Regions from separate parts of the Paraburkholderia sp. GAS333 genome, predicted to be linked through region 2. Evidence: riboswitches for the same ligand, from Rfam matches in the RefSeq annotation. Region 2 holds a riboswitch; the other holds the start of a gene.
The links. A riboswitch is a leader RNA that binds a small molecule or an ion and turns the genes downstream of it on or off. The one in region 2 is predicted to bind glycine.
Positions count from the first base shown of each region.

Region 1: it holds a riboswitch for glycine, as region 2 does, so the genes downstream of both, ABH945_RS22655 (D-amino acid dehydrogenase) here and gcvT (glycine cleavage system aminomethyltransferase GcvT) in region 2, are expected to answer to the same signal.

Region 1 is NZ_JBNDKS010000004.1:127,359-138,098, forward strand. It holds gene aspT (aspartate-alanine antiporter) at 1-74, shown strand, start outside; gene ABH945_RS22620 (bifunctional aspartate transaminase/aspartate 4-decarboxylase) at 132-1,787, shown strand; gene ABH945_RS22625 (DUF2964 family protein) at 1,811-2,002, shown strand; gene ABH945_RS22630 (BPSL1445 family SYLF domain-containing lipoprotein) at 2,206-2,793, shown strand; gene ABH945_RS22635 (hypothetical protein) at 2,908-3,549, opposite strand; gene ABH945_RS22640 (hypothetical protein) at 3,680-4,021, opposite strand; gene ABH945_RS22645 (DUF2950 domain-containing protein) at 4,018-4,935, opposite strand; gene ABH945_RS22650 (DUF3300 domain-containing protein) at 4,948-6,363, opposite strand; glycine riboswitch at 7,068-7,160, shown strand; gene ABH945_RS22655 (D-amino acid dehydrogenase) at 7,337-8,545, shown strand; gene ABH945_RS22660 (LysR family transcriptional regulator) at 8,776-9,735, opposite strand; gene ABH945_RS22665 (MlrC C-terminal domain-containing protein) at 9,808-10,278, opposite strand; gene ABH945_RS22670 (hypothetical protein) at 10,366-10,614, opposite strand; gene ABH945_RS22675 (hypothetical protein) at 10,633-10,740, shown strand, end outside.
Region 2 is NZ_JBNDKS010000002.1:175,901-186,640, reverse strand. It holds gene ABH945_RS10060 (thiamine pyrophosphate-binding protein) at 1-1,280, opposite strand, end outside; gene ABH945_RS10055 (L-serine ammonia-lyase) at 1,510-2,898, opposite strand; gene ABH945_RS10050 (alginate lyase family protein) at 2,928-4,058, opposite strand; gene gcvP (aminomethyl-transferring glycine dehydrogenase) at 4,198-7,134, opposite strand; gene gcvH (glycine cleavage system protein GcvH) at 7,221-7,601, opposite strand; gene gcvT (glycine cleavage system aminomethyltransferase GcvT) at 7,728-8,846, opposite strand; glycine riboswitch at 8,927-9,095, opposite strand; glycine riboswitch at 9,131-9,231, opposite strand; gene ABH945_RS10030 (hypothetical protein) at 9,376-9,723, opposite strand; gene ABH945_RS10025 (oxidoreductase) at 9,935-10,740, opposite strand, start outside.

The sequences.
Region 1 (10,740 bases), on a different contig from region 2:
ACACCGTCACGTACGCAGTCGGCAATACGCTCCTCACGATCTGGGGCATGGTGATCGTGATGATTCTGGCCTAGTCCGGCGCTTTGCAATCGACCGCGCGTTGCCGGTCAACTTCATACTGGAGAGAGCACATGGCCAAGCGGGATAAATCGGAATCGGAACATGCCGCGAGCCTCGCGGCGCTGAGTCCGTTCGAGTTGAAAGACGAATTGATCAAGGCCGCGGGCGGCGGCGCGGTGGAGCGGGCCGCGAACTTTTCCATGCTCAACGCCGGTCGCGGTAATCCGAACTTCCTCGCCACCATACCGCGCCACGGATTCTGGCAACTCGGCCTGTTTGCGATGCAGGAGGCGGAGCGGTCGTTCGCGTATATGCCTGAGGGCCTTGGCGGCTTCCCCCGGCGCGACGGACTGATCGAGCGCTTCGAACTGTTTTTGCGCGGCAATAAAGGGGTGCCGGGCGTTGACTTTCTCGCGAGCGCTGTGTCTTATGTGCGCGATCAACTCGGTCTTTCGGCCGACGATTTTCTCTACGAGATGTGCGAGGGCATTCTGGCATCGAACTACCCGGTGCCGGACCGGATGTTGAAGCTCTCTGAACTCATCGTCGGGCAGTATCTGCGCCGCGAAATGATCGGCAATCATCCGTTCGTTGGCGAGTTCGACGTGTTCGCGGTCGAAGGGGGCACCGCCGCGATGACGTATATCTTCAACACGATGCGCGAGAACTTCCTGATCAAACCGGGCGACACGATTGCGCTCGGCATGCCGATCTTTACACCGTACATCGAGATACCGCGCCTGAACGACTATCAGTTGAAAGTCGTCGAACTGAATGCGGGCGTCGAGAAAAACTGGCAGTACTCGAACAAGGAACTCGACAAGCTGCGTGATCCTGCGGTGAAAGCGTTCTTCCTGGTCAATCCGAGCAATCCGCCGTCGGTTCGAATCAGCGACGAAAGTCTCGACTACATTGCCAGTATCGTTAAAGAGCGGCCGGACCTGATTCTCCTGACCGACGACGTCTACGGCACGTTCGCCGACGACTTCGTTTCGCTGTTCGCGCTGGCGCCGAAGAACACCATTCTCGTGTACTCGTATTCGAAGTACTTCGGCGCAACGGGCTGGCGGCTCGGCGCAATCGCCACTCATCGCGACAACGTGCTGGACAGGTTGATCGGCGAGTTGCCGAAAGACGCGAAAAAGCAGTTGCATCACCGCTATGAATCGATCACGACCGAACCGGACAAGCTCAAGTTCATCGACCGATTGGTGGCAGACAGCCGCACCGTCGCACTGAATCACACAGCGGGTCTGTCGACGCCGCAGCAGGTGCAGATGGTGCTGTTCTCGCTGTTTTCGTTGATGGATACGCCCGACGCGTACAAGCGCGCGCTGAAGAAGCTGATTCGCAACCGCAAGCGTGCGCTCTATGAAGAAATCGGCATTTCGTTCGACGACGATGACGTGAATCAGGTCGATTACTACCCGATTCTCGACATGGAATTTCTTGGCGAACGCGCCTATGGCCGCGATTTCGTCGAATGGCTGCTGAAGCACACCGAGCCGGCCGAACTGCTTTTCAGGCTCGCCAGAGAAGCGCGCGTGGTGCTGTTACCGGGACGTGGTTTCGGCACGCCGCATCCGTCCGGGCGGGTGTCGCTCGCCAATCTTAACGAATCGGATTACCGGAAGATCGGCCGCGCGATTCGCTCGCTGCTGTCCGACTATGTCGAGCGCTACAACGCGGCGACCGGCAAGAAGCTGGACAAGAACCGGGTCCTGTAGCGTGTGAGGCAGGAGAACCCGTTATGGCCCGCGTGGAAGGCAGGATCGTTCTGGCGGCGATTGCCGTGTTCGTGACGCTGGGAGGGCTTGCCTCGTCGATCCGGGGGCTGTTGTACGAACGGCCGAAGCTCGCCGAATTCGGTGTGTTTGCGATGGTAATCGGCATCGCCGGTTTCGTGTTCTTTCTCAGGCCAGGGAAAGAAGGCGGCAAGTGAGCCGGGGATATGTGGCAATCCAGACGTACGCATCGGCTTTGGCGACGTGCGGTTCCGTTGAATCACTCCGTTGCGGCACGACGCGATGCGGCTCGCCGTATCGCCCACAGCGATGGCCGCTCAGTCCGAACACGGATCGAACGAGGCAACCGCAAGACTTGCTCACCCGGGGACGCACCTCGGAAACTCACTGGAGGTGGATCGTGAACAGAAGGAATTTCGTCATTGAGGCAGCGGTGGCCGGCATCGCTGGCGGATTGATGCTCGCCGGTTGCACCACGACGTCGGGCAGCGGCGACAGCGCGCAAACCGATGCGTCGAAGCGTCAGGCGATCGACGCGAGTGTCGACGGCACGCTCAGCCGGCTTTTCTCGACGGTCCAGGGTTCTCACGAACTCGCGGCGAAGGCCCAAGGCATTCTGGTGTTTCCGGATGTGAAGAAGGCGGCCTTCATCGTCGGGGCGGCGTATGGCGAAGGCGCGTTGCGTGTGGGCGGCGCGACAGTCGGCTACTACAGCACGGCGGCGGCTTCTTTTGGATTTCAGGCAGGAGCGCAGTCGACGGCCATCATTTTCATGTTCATGACGCGTGACAAGCTCGATTCGTTCCGTAACGCCGCCGGGTGGTCGGTTGGCGGGGACGCCGCCGTGTCGGTCATCAAGGTCGGCGCGAACGGTACGATCGACAGCACGTCGGCATCCTCTCAGGTCGTCGCCCTCGTGCTGACGAATACCGGGCTGATGGCCGACGCGTCGCTCAACGGCACCAAGGTGACGCGGATGAATTTGTGAGGGGGTGGTCCTTCGGTCATGCGCTGGTGTTCGACTCCGGGAGGGCGCGCTGCACCGCACGTACAGTGCGGAGCGCCCGTGTGTTGGTGTCCATGTGCTGCCACCACGTTCGCACTATCCGCCGAGCGCAATGACCGCCGCAACCAGCGCAATGCCGAGAGCGGCCATCGCCAGTCCGGTGTATAGCGGGGCGCGATAACCCGCGTACCGTCCCAGTGCGAAGCCGAGAATGAACAGCATGCTGATCGCGATCACACGCGATGAGAGCAGTGCCAGCGGCGTGGAGCGCAGCATCAGAAAGGGCAGGACGACGGGGAAGGTGGCGATGACCACCAGCAGGAAGATGCCCAGGGCCTCGAGAAAGTCCCGTGGTTCGAGCGTGAGGCGGCCATTGGGCGGCAGGGTGTGGATCCGGCTGCGCATGACTTCAATCTCTGTTTCGCCGACGATCGCGCGTACATAGTCGGGCAGGGTTGTTTTGATGATATCGCGTGCGGCTTCCTTGTCGGACTGGATGACCTGATAGCCCAGGTTCCGCAGACGCGATCGCTCCGTCGCCGTGCGTAACAGGTACATCACCGCATCCACCAGGCCCCACGCGATGTTGCAGCCTAGCGCCGCAACGGTCGCGACTTGCCCAGGCGTCGCCGACGTGGAGGCGATCGACGCGGAGCCGACGATCGTGACTGCCATGATCAGACCAAACAGTATTTCGGATACCCGATCGATCGGATCAAGCAGAACTTCGCGCTGCATGGTTGCTCCTCATTTTTTGGGGATTGACTGCGCGAGGAATGAGTCGGGCTTCATGGGGCGCGACTCGCTGGACCAGTATTCGCAGGCTAAGGGGGCGGTTACTCCTCTGGCGCGTCGAGACGCCGCGCACTCATCGACCCATCCGCCGATCGTAATTTCGTGAGATGCGCTGCAGCAGGATCGGGTCGCGTGAGTCACTGGCGTCGAAGCGCACCTGCACGCTGCCATCGGCCTGCTGACTGATGCTGGCCATCACGACGCTGCCGTTGCTGTTGCCCACCACCACGCCACGCGCCGGATCCTGGACCGTGATGGCCAGCCCCTCGTCACGCATGGCCCCGGCCGCAGCGGAAAACGAGCGATCAAAGCTGGCCGGTGTCATGACCACGGTGCCGGCGGGTGCGGCGTAGTCAGCGCAGGCCGACAAAACGAACTGGGCGCTACATGCGACGGCGAGCAGGGCGCGCGTCAAGGTGAAACCTTTACCCAGCCCGGACCGGGATCGAAGGATTGCATGGCCTCCGCCTTCGCTGCACCGTCGGGTCCGAGGTCCCGCTCGTAGACCTGTCCATCGTGACTGACCATGAAGCTCTTGATGCCGGTATCCGCGTAACGAACGGGCCACGCGACGACGGCGAAACCGCCAAACAGCTTGCCGTTCACGACATAGTCGTACGCGCCTCCGGGGGCGTGTGGGCCTTGCGAGGTAAGCAGCTTGAAGTGGTAGCCGTAGTAGCCGGCGTGATCGGCCTGACGCGAGCCCGCGCTGGCGAATGCGACCCCTAACGGGCTTGGCGGATCGTCCGGGCCGGTGGGCCAGTAGAGGCCGTCCCGTTTGCCGGGCGAACTCGATAACTTCCTGGCATAAGCGAGGACGCCGCTGCCGTCGTGATCCACTTGCGCGTATTCGCGCTGCGCATCGTAGACGGCCAGCATCGTCTGGATGACGGCCAGCTCGTTGCGCCCAATGCGGCGCAGGCGCATCTCCTCGACGCCGGCGCGCGTGTCGAAATGCCAGCCTTGCGCCGATTTCACCAAAGGGATGGGGAGTGTCCAACCATCGTTGCCGACGGCGATGTCGGCATGGTCGTCGTCGACAGTCTGAATCGTGTGCGAGTCCTCCCAGGCGGTCAGGAAGCGGCTGCGAATGTCCGAACCGACCGGCGGAATGAGGTCGCGAAACCGGTCGCCGAGCAAGACCTTCAGGCCTGCTTCGTCGCTGCCGGCGACCGCGTTGCCAAATGCGGTCATCGCTTCCTGGGGCGATTCGAAGTGCTTCTGCGCGTAGGCCGTACCGGGTGCGCCGACGCAGAGCGTCAGAACAAGCGCGGCTCCGGCGCCGAGCGAGATCAGGCGGCCCGCCAGAGATCGTAGTGATGACTTCATGCTGATGTCTCCTTAGCGCCTGCCGCGTCCGCCACCGCCACCCGCCCGCATGCCACCGCCGCCACCACTCGGCCGGCTGAAATTCGACGACTGCGCGCTGGATCGGCCGCGGTTGAAGTCCTGCTGTGAACGGCCACCGCCGCCGACACCCTGGAAGGCTCCGTCGCGGTTGCCGCCTCCGGTACTGGGCCGTGCGGACGCCGCGGAGCGATTGCCGACGCTGGCATTGTTGGCTGCGCCGGCCCGGTTTCCGTTGCCGGCTGCGTTGCCGCCACCGGCACGGTCAGCTATGCCGGCCTGGTTTGCGCCACCGTTGCGGTTGGCTCCGCCTGCGTTGTTTCGTGTACTCGCGCGGTCGCTGACCCCGGCGTTACCCCGACCGCCGTTGCGATCGCCTGCACCGCCATTGTTGCGATCGCCCACGCCACCGTTATCGCGTCCGTTTCCGCGATTGCCTGCGTTACCGCGATCACCCCGATCACCCGCGTCGCCATTTCGACCACGGAAATCACCCCGTGCATCGGAGCCGGAGACGTTTCTCGAATATTTTTCACGAGACGCATTGTCGCGATAGGCAACCCCCTGGCGATGGCTTGCATCATGCTGCCACTTGCCGCCCTGAACCTTGCTGCGATCGAAATTGCGATCGATATTGGCGGCCTTGTTGACGTTGATATTGACGTCGCCGCCGCCCCAGTTGCAGTTGCCGAAGATGGCGCCTGCGGCGGCCAGTCCGACGCCCCAGGCGAGGCCCGTGGCGAGCGCGGCCCCGGGGTAATAGGCGGGTGCCGGCGGCCAGTAGTACGGCGGATAGCTTGGATAGCTCCATGTGCCGTACACGACAGTCGGGTTGTAGGCCGGCACGTAGATGACTTGCGGATTCGCCGGTTCGATCTTCACGATCGTCTGCGTTGCCTGGGCGCCCGCCGGCGCTGGCTCGACGCTGACGTTCTGTTGCTCATTGGACTTCAGGTTGCCCGATTCCTGCGCCCGCGCGCGCAAGCGCTGCACGGCAGCGAGGACGTCCTTCTCCTGGGCGAGGAATGCGTCGCCAAGCTTCTGGGTCCAGTCGAGTTTGTCGTTCATCGGTTCGAGCACCTGCGGAAATGCGACCAGTGATTTCACACTGACATCCCACGACTGGTCCTGTACCGCTTTCACCGCCTCATCGCCCTTGAGTTTCGGATTGGCCTTGACCCAGCGCGCGGCGTGCACGATCTCCAGCGGATAAGTCGAGGCCATCAGTACCTGCGACAGCACGGAGTCCGGATAAAGGGCGATCGGTGCAACCAGTGCTTCGATTTCCTCGGGTTTAAATGTGGGTTTCGCCGCCTGGTCCTGGGCGACTGCATCGATCGAACCCATCATCAGTATCGCGGCGAGCGCCAGGCAGAGCGCTCGCACCAGTCTCTTGGTCCACCGATACATGGCTGGTTCTCCCAACTGAACACACTGTCAGACGGTATGCGGATTTTTGTAGGCGGGTTTGTCAGAGACTGGTGACCGCATTCGTCCAGACTCATACTCGAGGCAACACGATCAGAAAGCGATGACGCGTTGCAGGGCAGCAAGCGAAATGGGGCAGTAAACGAAGCAAACTGTCGCCCTCGGCAGGAGCCGGTTTTCAGTTCATTCGCTAATGAACGCCGTCGCGATGCAGAGTCGAACTCTGGCTTACTGGTCTCACTGCTTTTTTTATTATTGGACCTCGATTCACCTGGTCACAATGAGCCTTTGGTCGTATAGCAGTCGGCCAATTTCCGCCATTCAGCATTGACGACACGAAGTCACTCAAGTGACTGCAATCCTTCCGATAACTGTCGTCGACGCTGAGGCTCTTTTTCCAGCAAGTCGGACTGTTGATGTTCACGCAGAACTGACCCACTTAAGGGTGTAAATTTGGAGTGAACCCATGAAAGAATGATGACTCAGTGCGCATCGCGAGGTGACGACCATCGCCTCGACATTGAAGGGTGTACTCACGCCAATCCTGGAAACGCGATCGATCAATCTTGGGAATACCGGTTGGCGATCCGGTGATTTCAATGCGCAGACATGAGCACCGCGCACGCATTGCGATCCACGAAATACTTGCGGTAAAAAATTTGACACGGTATTGTCGAACCGTTCAGTCATGCAGTGCGGGAGAGATCGTCAGAGGCCGTGACGACGCCGACGGAGCAACCGCCCCGGAAACTCTCAGGCAAAAGGACCGCACCGCGAGAACATCTGGAGAGCGGTGCCATGCGCGCCCACCGAAGGGGATTCCCGGCTTCCACGGCTCGCATGCCGTCGAAAAAACGCTGGGAAGAAACTCTCAGGTACATGGACAGATGGGGCATCAGCGCCGGTTTCGATATGAAATCGACACCGGTGATGCTCAACTACTCTGGACCATGTCATGTCACGAATCGCCATCATCGGCGCCGGCATTACCGGCGTCACCACGGCTCACGCCCTCGCGCAGCTCGGCCACCACGTCACCGTATTCGAACGCCATCGCTATGCGGCGATGGAGACTTCGTTCGCGAATGGCGGTCAGTTGTCTGCGAGTAATGCGGAAGTCTGGAACAGTGCCGCCACCGTCATAAAAGGGTTGCGCTGGATGCTTACGCGCGACGCGCCGCTATTGCTCAACCCCACGCCCACATGGCACAAGTATTCGTGGATGGGCGAGTTCCTGCGGCAGATTCCGCATTACCGCGCCAACACGGTCGAAACCGTACGGCTCGCGATCGCCGCACGAGAGCATCTGTTTTCGATCGCCGAAAAAGAAGGCATCGACTTCGATCTGGAGCGGCGCGGCATTCTGCATATCTACAAGACGCAAAAGGAATTCGACGCCGCCAGCAAGGTCAACGAAATGCTGCGCGAAGGTGGACTCGACCGCAGCGCGGTGAGCGCAAGTGAACTGCAACGAATCGAACCTACGCTGCATGGCGACTTCTTCGGTGGCTTCTTTACCCCGTCTGATTCGACCGGTGATATTCACAAATTCACGCGCGGCCTTGCTGAAGCATGCGCGCGGAAGGGCGTCGAATTTCACTACGACGCGGAGATCACGTCGATCGAGCCAGCCGCTGACAGACGCTTCTCGCTAATGGTCAATCTCGAAGGCGAGTCACAGTGCTTCACGTTCGAACGGATCGTGGTGTGTGCGGGTGTGAAGAGCCGCGAGTTTGCGTCGATGCTAGGGGACCACGTGAATATCTACCCCGTGAAGGGCTACTCGATCACCGTCTGTCTCGACGACGAGACGAGTCAGCAGCGCGCGCCATGGGTGAGTCTGCTTGACGATAGCGCGAAGATTGTCACGAGCCGGCTCGGTGCGGATCGTTTTCGGGTGGCCGGTACGGCTGAAATCAACGGCTTTAACCGCGACATTCGTTCGGACCGGATTGCTCCGCTGGTGGACTGGACGCGTCGGCATTTTCCCGAGGTGTCGACTTCGCGCGTCATTCCGTGGGCAGGTCTGCGGCCGATGATGCCGAGCATGTTGCCCAAGGTGGGACGAGGCAAACGGCCTGGCGTGTTCTATAACACCGGGCACGGGCATCTGGGGTGGACCTTGTCAGCCGCCACGGCACAGGTCGTCGCAAGCGCGGTATAGAGGGCCGCGCCGCTGAGTCGTGTGGCCCGCTACGTTGTCGGTCGGCGTGGCGCCACCATCGGGCGGCGTTACCGCCGGTGATGCGATGATCGCCGCTCGCTGTCGATTGGGCGATACCGCGCGTGCTGCGGTATCGCCTCGTGGCATATGTCCTGTGCATCGTGCGAGATGGCCTCATCCGCGCGCCAACGTTCTTGTCGGCCGCTCTGCAAATGACGGCAATCTCGTGACTAGCGAGCGCTAACCCGGTTGTCGTCGTACGGAATGCCAGCCGGCAAGCGGCCCGCGTCGCGGCCATCGAGCTTGGCGCGCAGGCGCCGGATGAAATCCTCGGCGGTCGCGGTCAGCAGTTCCTCGCTGGAGTAGGCGAGGTACATGCCGACCTTCGGCGTCGGCTCGGTCAGCCGCAGTAGTTTGAGCATGCCCTCGTTTGCACGCTGCGATAGCAGCGGCGTAGCCAGCGACGTAAAGACCGCGACCGCCTGCATCTGCATCGACAGTTCGAGGTATAGGTTCATCGAGGAACACCGCGTTATCCGCTCCGGCGGCGGCATACCGTACTCGCCGAATAGCGTTGCCACGAAGCTCGATTCATCGGTCGGGGAATCGAGCAAAAGCCACGGCAGCGCGTGAATCTGCTCGATCGATAAAGACTCGCTACCCAGGTATGAAGCCCCAATCGTCAATTGCACGTCGAGCTCGTACAGCCTGGTCCATTCGAACGCCGCGTTTTTAGGTTCGCCATATTGCGTGAAAATCGCTACATCGATCGTGCCGTTTCGCAGTCCGTCCGAGATGTTTGCGCCACGCCATTCGATCACTTCGAGTTTGACGTCCGGGCGCGCGTTCGTGAGTTCGAGCAGGGAGTCGGCGAGCGCACGGGTAGAGGCAGGAGGGGTGATCGCGAGCGTCAGGCGGCCACCGAGTTCCCCACGCGCTGTCTGCGCATCTTCCGCGATGCGACCGATTTCCCGCTGGACGACGAGCGCGCGTTTCAGCACCTGGTGGGCGAATGGCGTCAACGTGGCGCCATTCGCCGATCGGGTGAGCAATTGCATGCCCAGTTCGACTTCCAGCTCGCGGATGGAGCGGCTGATTGCCGGTTGCGTCAGGAACAGGCGCCGGGCGGCTTCATGAAGACTGCCGGCCTCGGCGACCGCACGCAGCGAATCGAGTTGTCTCAACTTCACAAGCGCCCTCTATTCTCATTGCCAAGGGCATAGCTTAGCGGGACAAAATACGACCGTGCAGAGCAACAGGTGTCAGTTCGCCGTCACCGTCTTGCCTCCGAACAGAATGGTGGGCGGCGTGCCGTCTTCCGCCCATGGATTCTGGACGCGCGGGTAGTAGTTCGTATCGCGCTTCGTGTAGGGAAGGGAAGAGAAGTCTGAGGGCAACGCGCCCGGCGAATTCACATGCCAGAGCGCGTCCGATCCAGGCCGGAATCCGGTCTGATAGTGGTTGCTGGACTTCACGACGATGAGGCGCTTGCCGTCGAGATCGATGCCCAGCCCTGTCAGCGAATCGCGTTCGATTAGCTGCGTGCGGATCGAGCACACCGCAATGTCGATGCCGCCGGTGCGCAGCCACACGGACAATCCCATCGGAATTCGGCCTCCCCATGCTCCTCCTGTGTGATTGTCCACCACGCCCGTGACCTCCACGTCGAGATCGAGCGGGCCCGCCGACGTGGGCCCGCATTTGCTGCCGAGCCTGATACTCCGCCGATAAATTGAGGGAGGTTTGACAGCCCTACAAAATCAGGCGGCACGTCCGGGAACCGGCGGTTGCACCTCTGCCGGGATCGGGCACACATACAGCTATTCGGCCAGACCCTCCATCAGCTCAGTTCGCGCGGCCGCGAGCAGCAGAGGGTTCGTATATAGCTCGAGTGCGGTGGCGGCCATCGTTTTCGCGGCCAGCGTCATCCCCTTGTGCGCCAGTGCACTTTTGCCTTGCGAGACCCACTGCCACGAATGCGGTGACGTCCCAAAAGCGAAGCACGCCGTCATGCACTGCACGGTCGGCGTGACCCAGCTCACATCGCCGACATCCGTCGAACCGTGCATTTTCGACGGCCGGTCGTTGTGAAGTTCATCGACACCGTCGAACAACGCTTTTGGCTGCCCGCTGTCGGCCATATCGCTACGGCGCTGGCGCAGGCGGGCGTTCCCATCCTTTACATGTCCGACGTG
Region 2 (10,740 bases):
GCGCCACTCGTCGGCGCGAGTTGCGAGCGGTAATGCCGATACGAAAAGTGCCGATGCAGCCACGTCGCGTAATTGCCCGCGCCGTTCGTCAGAATCGCGTCGTCCGGCAGATGCACGCGCAATTGCTGGATCACTTCGCCCATCTGCACGTCGCCGGGAATTGGGCGCGGCTTGCGCCATTCGAGGTACGCGCGATGCGCGTCGGTGGCTGAGCCAGCCCACGCAAGTTGTTCCGATGACGGCTTCAGCGCCGCGAGCAATGCCGCGATCTCGGGCATGCCGGAAACGATCGGCAGATCCGCCGAGTAGACCCGTCCCAACTCGTCCGCGCCCTGATGCACGTGCACCAGCGTCTGCTTCGTTTTCGGCACGTCGAGCAGCGTGTAGCCGTTGGTCGTCGCCTCGCCCATGCGCGGGCCGAGCACGATCAGCAAATCGGCATCGTGGATACGTTGCGCAAGCGCGGGATTGATGCCGAGACCGACATCGCCCGCATAGTTCGGATGCTCGTTGTCGAGCGTGTCCTGAAAGCGGAATGCGAGGCCGACGGGCAACTGCCAGTTCTCGGCGAAGCGTTGAAAATCCGCGCACGCGGTGGGCGTCCAGCCGCTGCCGCCCGCGATCACCATCGGCCGCTGCGCGCCTTCGAGCAATTCGCGCAGCCTGTCGATTTGCGCACCCGATGGCGACGCCGCGACGCGTTGATAAGCCGGCGCACCGGCGACGATATCGCACACGTCGCTCAACACGTCTTCCGGCAACGACAGCACGACGGGGCCGGGTCGACCGGACGTCGCTGTGTGAAAGGCATGGCTCAGATATTCGGGAATGCGCTTCGGATCGTCGATCTGCGCGACCCACTTCGCCATCTGACCGAACATGCGCCGATAGTCGATTTCCTGGAACGCCTCGCGGTCGAGATGTTCGCGCGCGCATTGGCCGATCAGCAGAATCATCGGCGTGGAATCCTGAAACGCGGTGTGCACGCCGATCGATGCATGCGTGGCACCCGGTCCGCGCGTGACGATCGCGACGCCCGGACGGCCCGTCAGTTTGCCGACCGCTTCGGCCATGTTCGCGGCGGCTGCTTCGTGCCGGCAAACGATCGTCTGGATGCGTTCGGTTTCGTCGTGCAGCGAATCGAGCACGGCGAGAAAGCTTTCGCCCGGAACACAGAAAACCCGTTCGACGCCGTGCGTGAGCAAGGCATCGACAACGAGACGCGCGCCCGTGGTTTGGGCGGCGTTGGAATCAGAAACGGGAGCATTCGGCAGCGACATTGCGAAGAAACCTCCTGGCAGTGCGTGAGAGCGATGTGAGATGCCGCATCGGACGTAGGTGAAGCTGTCGGGCGATGGGCGCTCCGACAGCTTACGCCGAGGGTGCAGGTGCTGTCACGGCGTCGCAGATGAACGGCCAACGCGAATGCGTCAGCGCATAAAAAAAAGCGGACCGGTCAGGTCCGCGTTTTCATTCATCAAGCAGCAGCGCTGCATGAAACAGGCGCCGTTAACACTCGACGATATTCACCGCCAAGCCGCCGCGCGACGTTTCCTTGTACTTCGTCTTCATATCCGCGCCGGTTTCGCGCATGGTCTTGATCACCGAATCGAGCGACACGTAGTGGCTGCCGTCGCCGCGCAATGCCATACGCGCTGCATTCACGGCCTTCACCGACGCCATCGCATTACGCTCGATACACGGAATCTGCACCATTCCGCCGACCGGATCGCAGGTCAGCCCCAAGTTGTGTTCCATGCCGATTTCAGCCGCGTTCTCGACCTGTCGCGGCGTACCGCCCATGACCGCAGCCAGCGCACCCGCCGCCATCGAACACGCGACGCCCACCTCGCCCTGGCAGCCCACTTCCGCGCCGGAAATCGACGCGTTCAGCTTGTACAGAATGCCGATGGCCGCCGCCGTCATCAGAAAATCGATCACGCCCTGCTGGTTCGAGCCAGGCATGAAGCGCGTGTAGTAATGCAGCACAGCCGGGATGATGCCGGCCGCGCCGTTGGTCGGCGCGGTCACGACACGACCGCCCGCCGCGTTTTCCTCGTTGACGGCGATGGCGTACAGATTGATCCAGTCGACCATCGACAGCGGATCGCGCAACGCCAGTTCAGGATTGCCCGACAACGCACGATACAACTGCGGCGCACGGCGCTTCACCTGAAACGGTCCCGGCAAATTGCCATCCGCAGCCGGGTTGTTGATGCCGCAACCGCGCGACACGCACGATTGCATCACGTCCCAGATTTTCAGCAGGCCGCTGCGGGTGTCTTCTTCGCTGTTCCAGACGCGCTCGTTTTCCCACATTAATTGAGCAATGCTTTTTCCGCTCGATTCGCACAGCGCGAGCAACTCGTTGCCGGTACGAAACGGGTAGGGGAGTTGATCGACGGCGCTCAGTACCTTTGTGTTCGGCGCGCCGGCCGTCACGACAAAACCGCCGCCCACCGACAGATACGTCGCCTCACGCAAGGTCTCGCCTTGCGCGTCGAACGCGCGCAGCTTCAGGCCGTTCGGATGCTCGGGCAACGCCTGCCGGTAAAACGAAATGTGCTCTTTCTGCACGAACGGCACGTCGTGCGTGCCGAGCAACGCGAGCTTGCGCGTCACTCGCACGGCTTCGAGTCGTTGCGTGATGGTGTCGGGATCGACCGTATCGGGCGCGTCGCCGAGCAGGCCGAGCATCACGCCGCGATCCGTGCCGTGGCCCTTGCCCGTTGCACCGAGCGAGCCGTACAGATCGACCTTCACCGAAGCCGTTGCAGCCAGCAGAGCGTCGCGTTCAAGCCCTTGCACGAACATCAGCGCAGCGCGCATCGGCCCAACCGTATGCGAACTGGACGGACCAATGCCGATTTTGAAGAGATCGAACACGCTGACTGCCATTGACTGCTCCCTGCTGAAAAGTAATAGGTTTAGCGCGCCGGCAACGGCAAACACACGGCGAGCCAGGCAGGCGGCGTGGGTGCGAGTTGCAGCGCGACTGGCGTAAAGCGTCCATCGAGACGCGCGGCCAGGTGAAACAGTTCCGTCGCGTTCTTCGGGTCCCATTGACCCGAATAGCCAGGCAAGCCGGCCTCGCGACGTTTTGCATCGAACGGAACGCTCGAATGCACGAATTCTTCGTGAGTCTGCTTGCCGGTCGCGAACGGCGTGAGCCAGTTGAGCGCGGCCAGCAACGTGGCGCCGTTCGCGCCTTTCTCCTGCAACCAGTTGCGGTTGTGACGGCGCGCGGCGAGCGCAGCCGTGACGAGCGGCTGCAGATCGTAGGTGACGTAATGCAGCGCGTCGCGTTCGCTGAAGTCGATGGTCGAGCCGTCCGCGTTGATGTTGTCGCCAATATGCTCGACGAACAGACGCTGCGCCGCGTTGATCATCTTGCGGTTATCGAGCGTGAACGCGGCCATCGCGATCAGCTTGATACGGTGACTCTGCCAGTTGTTGCGGAACGTGCCTTTCAGCGGACGCGGCTGCGCGTCGATCTGCGCGATGTAGCCGTTCGCGAGCTTCGTCAGAAACGCCATCGACGCGTTGCGCGTTTTCACGGGCAATGCGCTCGCGGTCATGTCGTACGCGAGAATCAGCCCCTCGAAACGGGTTTCGTCGATCGGATTGAAGCTCGGTTGATAGGTGGTGACCCATGCATACAGCAGACGGTCGACGAGCTTCAGATAACGGTCGTCGCTGGTCGCGCGCCATGCAAGCGCGGCGTCGCGCAGCAGATCGAGATCCTGCTCAGCCTCGACGCTCTGATCGTAGATGCCCTCGTGCGGCAGCGTGCCTTCCGTGTGCAGCTTTGCCTGCGCGTGCGGCTGCTCGTTCAGATGCGCCTGGACGTTGCTCACCAGCAATTTCACACCGGGATCGGCGTTCGTGCGTTCACTGGTTTGCAACGCGGGCGCTGCGCAGAAATTCATTGCGGCTTGCGCCTGCTGTAGCGGCAGCAGCGCGGCTGCGCCAGCCATCAGCAATGTGCAGGTCGGCCACCACGTTCGGGCGCGCGCTGCGTGCGCCCGGCTTTGCATCAATCGCACCTTTCGCGCCATGCGAAACTCCTAATTTGGCTGATTCGGTGTGTGATGTTAGCCGTTTGCGCCCATCAGCGACAGGATCGCGGGCGCCGCCGCACATTGTCCTTTTTCAACCGCTTTCACGGCAGCGGATGATGCGCGGCGGTGCTTGTGCTTACTCGTAGTCGGACATCGGCACGCACGAGCAGAACAGATTGCGGTCGCCGTACACGTTGTCCGCGCGGCCAACCGGCGGCCAGTACTTTTTCGCGATCAGCGTCTTCAGCGGATACGCGGCGGTTTCGCGCGCATACGCATGCTTCCAGTCGTTAGCGATCACGACCGCTGCCGTGTGCGGCGCGTGCTTCAGCGGATTGTCCTCGGGATCCGAGCGGCCTTCTTCGACCGCGCGAATCTCGTCGCGAATCGCGATCATCGCTTCGATGAAGCGGTCGAGTTCTTCCTTCGATTCCGATTCGGTCGGCTCGACCATCAGCGTGCCCGGCACCGGGAAGCTCATCGTCGGCGCGTGGAAGCCGTAGTCGGCGAGGCGCTTGGCGACGTCGTCCACGCTGATGCCGCTGGTTTCCTTGATCGGACGCAGATCGAGAATGCACTCGTGCGCGACCAGGCCGCCGGGGCCCGAATACAGCACCGGGTAATGCGGCGCGAGTTTGTTCGCGACGTAGTTCGCGTTGAGGATCGCGGTCTCGGTTGCGGCGGTCAGGTTCTTCGCGCCCATCATCGCGATGTACATCCACGAGATCGGCAGAATCGACGCCGAGCCGTACGGTGCGCCCGACACTGCGCCGATACCGTTCGGCGCGCGTTCGTAGCCCGACGAAATCTGGTTCGGCAGGAATTGCGCGAGGTGCGCGCCGACTGCGACCGGACCGACGCCCGGTCCGCCGCCGCCGTGCGGAATGCAGAAGGTCTTGTGCAGATTCAAATGCGACACGTCGCCGCCGAACTGGCCCGGCGCGCACAGACCGACCATCGCGTTCATGTTCGCGCCGTCGACGTAAACCTGGCCGCCGTGCGCGTGTACGATCTCGCAGATTTCACGCACGTTCCCCTCGAACACGCCGTGCGTGGACGGGTACGTGATCATGATCGCCGCCAGTTTGTCGGCGTGCTGTTCGGCTTTCTTCTTCAGGTCTTCGATATCGACGTTGCCTTGCGCGTCGCACGCGACGACCACGACCTGCATACCGGCCATTTGCGCCGATGCCGGGTTCGTGCCGTGCGCCGAAGCGGGAATCAGGCAGACGTTGCGATGACCTTCACCGCGCGACGCGTGATACGCGTGGATGATCAGCAGACCGGCGTACTCGCCTTGCGAGCCCGCATTCGGTTGCAGCGACACGGCCGCATAGCCGGTTGCCGCGACCAGCATCTCTTCGAGCTGGTCGATCATCTCGCGGTAGCCGACGGTCTGCTCAGCCGGTGCGAACGGGTGGATCTGGCCGAATTCGGGCCACGTGACCGGCAACATTTCCGATGTCGCATTCAGCTTCATCGTGCACGAGCCGAGCGGGATCATCGAGCGGTCGAGTGCGAGGTCCTTGTCCGACAGGCTGCGCAGATAGCGCAGCATTTCCGTTTCAGAATGATGACGGTTGAACACATGATGCGTGAGGTACGCACTGGTGCGTTCGAGCGCGGCCGGCACCGAAGCCGTGTTCGATGCCGCGAGCTTTGCGTCGAGTGCGTCGACTTGCGGCACGTCGCTCGAGAAAGCTGCCTGCGCGAACACGGCGAGCAGATCGGCGAGATCGCGGCGCGACGTGGTTTCATCGACCGACAGGCCCACTTGCGTCGCGCTCACGCGGCGCAGATTGATGCGCTTCGCGGTGGCCGCGTCGAGCAGCGCCTGGGTGCGCGCGCCGGTGTCGAACGTGAGGGTGTCGAAGAAGGTGTCGTTGACCAGCGTGTAGCCGAGTTGCTTCGCGCCTTCTGCGAGCAGCGCGGCGATGCGGTTCACGCGCAGCGCGATGGTCTTCAGACCGTGCGGGCCGTGATAAACCGCATACATGCTCGCCATGATCGCGAGCAGCGCCTGCGCGGTACACACGTTCGAGGTCGCCTTCTCGCGACGGATATGCTGTTCGCGCGTTTGCAGCGCAAGACGCAGCGCGGGGTTGCCTTGTGCATCGACCGTCACGCCGACCAGACGGCCCGGCATCTGACGCTTGAATTCGTCGCGCACGGCGAGGTAAGCCGCATGCGGGCCGCCGAAACCGACCGGCACGCCAAAGCGCTGCGTATTGCCGACGGCCACGTCCGCGCCCCATTCGCCCGGCGGCGTGAGGACGGTCAGCGCGAGCAGATCCGCCGCGACGACCACGTGGCCGCCTGCTGCGTGGATCGCTTCGGTCAGCGCGCGGTAGTCGCGCACGTCGCCGTTCACGCCCGGGTATTGCAACAGCACGCCGAACGCATTCGCGTTCGCGGCTTCTGCTGCGGGACCCACTTTCACTTCGATGCCGATCGGTGTCGCGCGCGTTTTCACCACTTCGATGGTTTGCGGCAGCACGTCGTCGGCGACAAAGAACACGTTCGACTTCGACTTGCCGACGCGTTGCAGCAGCGTCATCGCTTCAGCCGCAGCGGTGGCTTCGTCGAGCAGCGACGCGTTCGAGATGGCGAGACCCGTCAGATCGACGACCATCTGCTGAAAATTCAGCAGCGCTTCCAGACGGCCTTGCGAGATTTCCGGCTGATACGGCGTGTACGCGGTGTACCACGCCGGATTTTCCAGCACGTTGCGCAGAATCACCGTCGGGGTGTGCGCGTTGTAATAGCCCTGCCCGATGTACGAGCGGAACACCTGGTTCTTGTCCGCGAGTTCGCGCAGTGCGGCGAGCGCTTCGGCTTCGCTTCTGGGTTGCGCGAAGGGACCGAGCGGCAGCGTTTCGGTGCGGCGGATCGTCTTCGGAATCACGGCGTCGATCAGCGCGGCGCGCGATGCGAAGCCGAGGGCTTCGAGCATCGCTTGCTGATCGGCCGAATCCGGGCCGATATGCCGTTCGGCGAAGGCGTCGTGCACTTCGAGCGCGGCGAGCGAGAGAGGAGTGCGGTTCATCAGACGATCCGGGTGTTCGAGCTTCATGGGTGTTCCTGGCGGTGCGGCTGCCTTCCTGTTGCAGCGTTTCAGGAAGAACCCGCCGCACCTGACGGGTTAAACGTAAAGGTAAATCAGGCGCCGATCGACTTCGAGTACGCGTCGGCGTCGATCAGACGGTCATGCGTCGCGCCGTCGGCCGGCTTGATCTTGAAGAGCCAGCTTTCGTACGGCGTGCTGTTGACCGAATCGGGCGTGTCGGCCACGGCCGTGTTCGCTTCGATGATCTCGCCCGAAACCGGCGCGTAGATATCGGAAGCGGCCTTCACCGATTCGATGACGGCGACGGTGTCGCCGGCGGTCACGGTCTTGCCCAGTTCCTGGACTTCGAAGAAGACGATATCGCCGAGCGCTTCCTGCGCGTGGTCGGTAATGCCGACCGTCAGCGTGCCGTCCGCTTCGGTGCGGACCCACTCGTGCGATTCGGTGTATTTCAGATCGGCCGGGATGCTCATCGGATGCTCCTATGCGGTGATTCGGTAGTGACTTAAATGGGGAAGGTCCCAAGCCTGGCGATTTGACCCGCCAGGCTCCTCATCTGCGAGGCAAAAAATTTTCTGAGGGACGCACGCGCGGGCTGCTTAAACCGCCAGCACCTTGCCGTTGCGCACGAATGGCAGTTTTACCACGCTTGCGGGTACGGCCTTATCGCGAATCTGAACGTGAACGGTGTCGCCCACTTGCACGCCTTTGGGCACGCGCGCGAAGGCGATCGATTCCTGCATCGTCGGCGAAAACGTGCCGCTGGTGATTTCGCCTTCGCCGTGCGGCGTGACGACTTTCTGATGAGCACGCAGCACGCCCGCCGCCTTGCCGTTTTCCTTCAGCAGGATCAGGCCGACGAACGCAGCCTGCGAACCGTTCGCTTCCAGCTTCGCCTTGCCGACGAAGTCGCGCGGCGAGGCCAGGTCGACGGTCCATGCGAGACCGGCGTCGAGCGGCGACACGTTGTCGTCCATGTCCTGGCCGTAGAGGTTCATGCCGGCTTCGAGGCGCAGCGTGTCGCGCGCACCGAGACCGGCGGGGCGCACGCCTTGGGCCTGCAATGCCTGCCAGAGTGCTTCGACGTGATCCGCCGGGACGATGATTTCGAAGCCGTCTTCGCCGGTGTAGCCGGTGCGTGCGACGGTCAATTCGCCGAACGGCGTTTCTTCGATTCGGACGGCGTTGAACGGTTTGAGCGCTTCGGTGGCGGCGCGAGCGGCCGGCACGGTTTGCCAGACTTTTTCGCGCGCATTCGGGCCTTGCACGGCGACGATCGCGTAATCGCGGCGCGGCGTGATGGTCAGGCCGAAGCCGCCTTCGGCGTTGAGCTGGCCGAACCAGGCGATGTCTTTATCGGCAGTGCCCGCGTTCACGACGACACGGAAGTGATCTTCGCCGAAGTAATAGACGATCAGATCGTCGACCACGCCGCCATTCGGGTTCAGCAGACACGAGTAGAGAGCGCGGCCCGGCGTTTGCAGTTTGCCGACGTTGTTGGCGAGCGCGTATTCGAAGAACGCACGCACGCGCTCGCCGATGAAGTCGACGACGCACATGTGCGAGACGTCGAACATGCCGGCGTCGGTGCGCACGGCGCGATGTTCGTCGATCTGCGAGCCGTAGTTGACGGGCATGTCCCAGCCGCCGAAATCGACCATGCGGGCGTTGAGCGCACGATGGGTGGCGTTGAGCGGGGTGTGTTTGAGTTCGGTCATGGGGCCTCGGGCATCTCGCGAAACAAAAAAGGCCATGCGGCGCTACGCCTCGCGGCCGAATGCCTGCGAGCGTGGTTCTGCATGACCCCTCTGTCCTCGATACCTGAGAGATTGCGCCGCCGTGACGACGTTGCCAGGAACGTTGATTCGTCACGGTGAGACGCGCGCCCCTTCGGTGGGCAGCTTGCCTGAATCTGTTCGCTGTTTGGACGATACAGATGGCTACTGCCGCTCTCCAGAGTGCGAAAAACCGGATGCCTCGGTGCTGCATTGAAGCGGGTTTTTCGACGCGGTCGGTCCTTTTGCCTGAGAGTTTGCGGGTATGCCCCTTCGGCGGCGCGGCCTGCGAAATCCAGCGGCCAGCGCTCTCTCCCGACGCGTGCGGCGAATGTACGCGACGGCCGGAGGCTTGTCAATTGAAGGCCCGCAGGCCGTGTGGGAGTAAGCGCAGCGGTTTTTACACGCCAAAAAAAGCGCGGGACGTGATGCCCGCGCTGGTGTTGCAGAGGTTATGGAAACGCCCGCGTGTTTACTCGCCGATGGCGTGCGCCGCGTTATCCAGTTCCTGATTCAGCACGCGTTGCTCTTCGGACGAAAGACCGCCGCCGTGTTGTGCGGCCATGTCGTGCGCTTCCTGGCGGATCACTTCCAGACGATGGTGCAACGCGCCGCCTTGCGGGGGCGGGTAATAGCCCTGATTCACGTGGTTATCGATCCGGCGACCGAGGTTGTCGATCCGGCCGTCCACCTGATGCAGGCGCTGATCCGCGATCTGCTGCGGGTTGGGACGCGGTGCCGGTGCAGGTTGCTGCACGACGCAGGCGGCAAGTGACGTCAGTAAAGCGCACGCGGCAATCGCGCGGATAGTTCGAGGCATGGTTTCTCCGGAAATCTTTGTCTTCGATGGTGCTACGTGGGTAGCAACGGATGGTGGCGGATTTGCGCTGACGGCGCAGGCGGGATGTTTTGTAACGTTGTGTACCTGTCATGTAGCTGTTCTTTTGTCAGGTAAAACGCGCCCGCGCGGCACTTGCGGCGCGGGCTGTTTTTGGTACACAGCCCGCCGCGCCGCGCAGGAAAAAACGATGTCAGCGGATTCGCTCGAACGGCAGGCGGCAGCCTTCTTCGGAACTACGCGCGGCCAACTCGATGATGGTCATCACGTCGACGGCGTCCTGAGCGGTGACCGGGAACGCGACGCCATTTTGAATGGCGTCGGCCAGCGCGATATAGAAGCCCGTGTAGTCGCCATTGCGCGTCGGCACTTCGCGTTCCACTTCCTGATCGCCTTCGAGCACGCGCAGCACGCCCGCCGTGTTGCCGGCGCCGAAGCCTTCATCGCCGGGACGCAGACCGGCTTTCAACTGGTCTTCCTGCGTGTCGAGCCCGTATTTCACATAGCTCCCCCGCGTGCCGTGGATCGTAAAGCGCGGCGCGACCAGCGCGGTCAGCGCGCTCGCGTGCAGTACCACTTCGAACTCGCCATAACCAAGCTGAATGTGTACGTAGTCCGGCGCGCTAGCGTTGTCGCGATGCGTGCGCACCGTCGCCGATACGGTTTGCGGAGCGCCGAACAGAGCCAGCGCCTGGTCGACCAGATGCGGCCCGAGGTCGAACAGCAAGCCGCCGCCACGCGACGCCTCTTCGCGCCAACGCTGACGCACTTCCGGCCGGAACCGGTCGAAATGCGATTCGTATTGCGTGATGCGCCCCAGTTCCACGCGCGCAAGCAGATCGCGGACGGTCAGGAAATCGCCGTCCCAGCGCCGGTTGTGAAAGGGCACGAACAATTTGCTGCGAGCGAGCGCGATGTTCGCGAGCGTGTGGGCTTCGGCCGCGGTTAGCGTCACCGGTTTGTCGACCACCACGTGCTTGCCGGCTTCGAGCGTGCGGC